DNA from 2 places in the Neobacillus sp. D3-1R genome. Region 2 is predicted to be linked to the other one. Evidence: predicted binding sites of a transcription regulator. Region 2 holds the regulator's gene; the other holds the start of a gene.
What was found. The regulator LexA, encoded in region 2, represses DNA repair genes until DNA is damaged. The targets are predictions, from matches to a motif close to CGAACATATGTTCG.

Region 1 (2,210 bases), 2.1 Mb from region 2:
TTTGCGGTAAGGTAACATGCGATTCATCAACGACAATTAAGAAATCCTTTGGGAAAAAGTCGATTAATGTGTACGGTGTTGAGCCTGCTGGACGAAGTGTCAGGTGACGTGAGTAGTTCTCAATCCCGGAACAAAAGCCCATTTCCCGCATCATTTCCAGATCGTATTTTGTTCTCTGCTCTAGGCGTTGTGCTTCAAGAAGCTTACCTTTTTCATGAAGCTCCGCTAGTCGTACCTCAAGCTCTTTTTCAATATTTTCAATCGCTTTACGCATCTTTTCTTCACGGGTAACGAAGTGGGATGCCGGGAAAATCGCAACATGTTCACGTTCGCCGATGATTTCACCAGTTAACGCATCGACTTCACGGATACGTTCGATTTCGTCTCCGAAGAACTCCACACGAATGCAGTGCTCGTCACGCGATACTGGGAAAATTTCTACCACATCGCCGCGTACACGAAACGTTCCACGTTTAAAATCGATATCATTTCGTTCATATTGAATATCTACCAGTCTACGTAAAAGCTGATTTCGCTCAATTTCCATCCCTACTCGGAGGGAAAGAACCATCTCACGGTATTCCTCTGGTGACCCCAAACCGTATATACAAGAAACACTAGCGATGACGATAACGTCTTTTCGTTCCAATAACGAGGAAGTTGCTGAGTGGCGAAGCTTATCAATTTCATCATTTACACTGGAGTCTTTTTCAATAAAGGTATCCGTCTGTGGAACATAAGCTTCAGGTTGATAATAATCATAGTAGCTGACGAAATATTCCACCGCATTATTCGGAAAAAATTCCTTAAACTCGCTATATAATTGACCAGCAAGTGTTTTATTGTGAGCGATAATCAAGGTTGGCTTGTTTACCTCTTTTATCACATTGGAGACGGTAAACGTTTTACCAGTACCCGTTGCCCCAAGCAAGGTTTGATGACGCTTGCCGTTGTTAAGACCTTCGACGATTTGTTTAATGGCCTCTGGCTGATCTCCTTGAGGCGTATATTTTGACACAAGTTCAAACTGATCTTTCAACGAAAAAATCCCCCTGTTCGTGAACCGAGAATAGGGAGGAAATAGAGTATTTCCTCCTAGTTAAAGTCGTTGTTTTTCCTTGATGATAATGATTAGTGCAATGAATACATTTGGTTAATTAATTCCATATTTAATCTTCTATCTTCATTCTACCACAAAGCATCCAAAACAAACCAATAATATGCGAACGGATATTCGTTTTTTTTGTGTTTTTGAAGGGAATGAGGTGTAATTTATAGAAAAGATGTGTTTTTTGATGTGTATTTTCGGGTGATGTCCACGTTATACGATTTTTAGAGGTAGGTATCCAACTTTTTGAAGCAGTTTATTCGAGTTTCTAGAGTAGTTATCCATTTGCTGGAGAAGTTATCCGACTTTTTTTACTGTGTTTCCGACTTTGTCACTGAGTTATCCGACTTTTTTAGCGTTTTATCCGTCTAAAACTCGTTTGTTTCCGACTTTGTCACATTTGAGCAGAAAATCGAACTTTCTTAAAAAAGGCTGTTTTCGTATAAAATTGTGTTTTTGGTAAAAATCCCAAAAGCCGGATTTTTACATCTTTTCTTAAAAAGTGAGCAGCTCTTTTCTTGATTTTTATACGAATATTATCATTTTACACTGAGAAATCCCTATTAATAAATTTGAAAAGCAACAAAGTTTTAGAAAAGAGCCTAAAAAAACAAACCTGCCGCTATCAAATGCGGGCAGGTTCGTGGATTGGTTAGGCACTTTGGTGTTTTTTCGGTTTCATTTTAGCGGAAAGCCAAAAGCCAATTGTTAAGGAGATGGCGTCTACGACGATGATAGGAATCGTATTGGTATAACCTTTATATGCAGAAGCAGCGATTAGTGCGACAGTTAAAACAAGTCCGATGACCCGATTGTACGTAACCCTGGTAAAAAGCAACACAAGTAAGCCCGGTAGGAGTAGGCCAGAAAAAAAACGAATGATACCCAAATCCATTACCTCTTTCTCTTCTTTCTTAAAATTCATTATTTTAATAGTAATGGGATTTAGTCTAAAAAACAACTAATTACATGCCCCATGTGGATTCGGACAGCCATTTTCTGCTCGTTCGACTTGAATAGTGCTGTGTTCGATTCCAAAATCGTCATGCAGCCGTTTTTGAGCCATTTTTAAAACATGGTCATGATCGCCTTGTTCTGAAAT
Region 2 (2,210 bases):
CCTGTTCCCTAAAAATTTTAACTATTTCAAACCCGAGTTTATGGGAAAGGAAAAGTAATTCCTCTTCTTGTCTTTTAAGGGAGGATTCTTGACTTTCTTTATTTGTACTAACCCTGCAATAAATAATAGCTTTCATTATTATTCTCCAACAGCACTCGCTAATTCAGTACCTTCTCCTAAGGAATTGTTTTTCACAGGAAGTATAATTTCCGCACCTGGATATAGTTGCTTATCAACTAGTTTATTATGAGAAACAACCCAATTAATAAACTGCTCCTTTGACAATTTGCTATCCATTGTGTATTGATCCGCCATTTCCCAAAGAGTATCTCCTGAGTTTACTTTAATTTTTATGTAATCCTCTTCATTTATATCCGTAGCCAACCTTAAAAATAATGCCGATATGCAACTAACTACTAAAAGTAAAATAGTATATGAGTATGTAGACCAAAGTTTTTTCATTATTAACACCTCTTATAGAATGTATGTTCGCTTTATATGAAATGATTATAATACGAACGTTTGTTTGTTGTCAATACTTTCACGAACTTATGTTTGTATGTATTGGAAATACATGCTATAATTAAGACAACAAATGGACACGAGGTGCGCTAATATGACAAAGTTATCAAAACGCCAGCAAGATATTCTGGCCTTTATAAAAGATGAGGTGCGATCAAAAGGCTATCCACCTTCTGTTCGCGAAATTGGTGAAGCCGTTGGTCTTGCTTCAAGTTCTACTGTACACGGTCATTTGGCTCGATTGGAAACAAAAGGTTTAATTAGACGTGACCCTACTAAACCAAGAGCCATCGAAATATTAGATTTAGAAGAATCTAATATCCCCACTCAAAATATAATTAACGTCCCTGTAATCGGAAAGGTAACAGCTGGTTTACCAATCACCGCTATCGAAAATGTAGAAGAGTATTTCCCTCTACCAGCAAGTTTTGCTCCTGCAGATGAAAATGTATTTATGCTTGAGATAATGGGTGACAGCATGATTGAGGCTGGAATTTTAGATGGTGATTATGTAGTAGTAAAACAACAAAGGACAGCTAATAACGGGGACATTGTAGTCGCCATGACAGAAGAGGACGAAGCAACAGTAAAAAGATTTTTTAAAGAAAAAGATTATTTCCGCCTTCAACCGGAAAACTCTTCACTCGAACCTATCATTTTACAGAATGTAACGATATTAGGTAAGGTTGTAGGTGTGTTCCGTCACATCCACTAATTTTATGATTTTATACTAGGATAGTAGAGTACCTTATGCTAGCATCGGAATATTCCGATGCTTTTATTTTTAAAAAGACATTCCAAAACCCAGTAAAAAACCCTTAACTCATACTAGAGTCAAGGGTTTTACTATTAATACAAGCTCATATATTGATCGCGTTCCCATTGATGTACTGATGTGCGGAACATATCCCACTCAATTTCTTTCGCTTCGACGAAGTGTTCTAAAATATGTTCACCCAGAGCTGAAGTAATAACTTCATCAGCTTTTAAATAATCTAGGGCCTGTGCTAAAGTTGCTGGAAGGTCGTAAACACCTTCTGCGATACGTTCTTCTTTTGTCATTACATAAATATTACGGTCTACCGGAGCTGGTGGAGTAATGTTATTCTTAATTCCATCTAATCCAGCTTTTAAAAGTACAGCCATTGCAAGGTAAGGATTTGCCGCTGGATCTACACTACGAACTTCAACACGAGTACTCAAACCACGTGAGGCAGGAATACGAATTAACGGTGAACGGTTCTGAGCTGACCATGCAACATAACATGGTGCCTCATATCCAGGAACTAAACGCTTATAAGAGTTTACTAATGGATTTGTCACAGCTGTAAAGTGTGGAGCATGCTTTAGAACTCCAGCAATGAATTGTTTTGCCGTGTCACTTAATTGTAAGTCTGCACTTGGATCGTAGAATGCATTTTCACCATTTTTGAAAAGAGAAAGGTTACAGTGCATCCCTGAACCATTTACCCCAAATAACGGCTTAGGCATAAATGTCGCGTGTAAGCCATGCTTACGTGCTATCGTTTTTACCACTAACTTAAAGGTTTGGATATCATCGCACGCTTTTAAAGCATGTGCATATTTGAAGTCAATCTCATGTTGTCCAGGTGCAACTTCATGATGAGAAGCTTCTATTTCAAATCCCATTTCTTCTAATTCTAATACGATATCACGTCGGCAATTCT

Region 1: the regulator LexA is predicted to act here: its motif matches at 1,224-1,237, upstream of uvrB (excinuclease ABC subunit UvrB).

Annotation. Positions count from the first base shown of each region.
Region 1 covers NZ_CP197471.1:3,812,865-3,815,074, forward strand. Annotated here, with positions in the region: gene uvrB (excinuclease ABC subunit UvrB) at 1-1,039, opposite strand, end outside; gene ACSBPO_RS19560 (DUF2198 family protein) at 1,761-2,003, opposite strand; gene ACSBPO_RS19565 (cation diffusion facilitator family transporter) at 2,070-2,210, opposite strand, start outside.
Region 2 covers NZ_CP197471.1:1,677,667-1,679,876, reverse strand. Annotated here, with positions in the region: gene ACSBPO_RS08535 (YneB family resolvase-like protein) at 1-136, opposite strand, end outside; gene yneA (cell division suppressor protein YneA) at 139-462, opposite strand; gene lexA (transcriptional repressor LexA) at 617-1,237, shown strand; gene glnA (type I glutamate--ammonia ligase) at 1,372-2,210, opposite strand, start outside.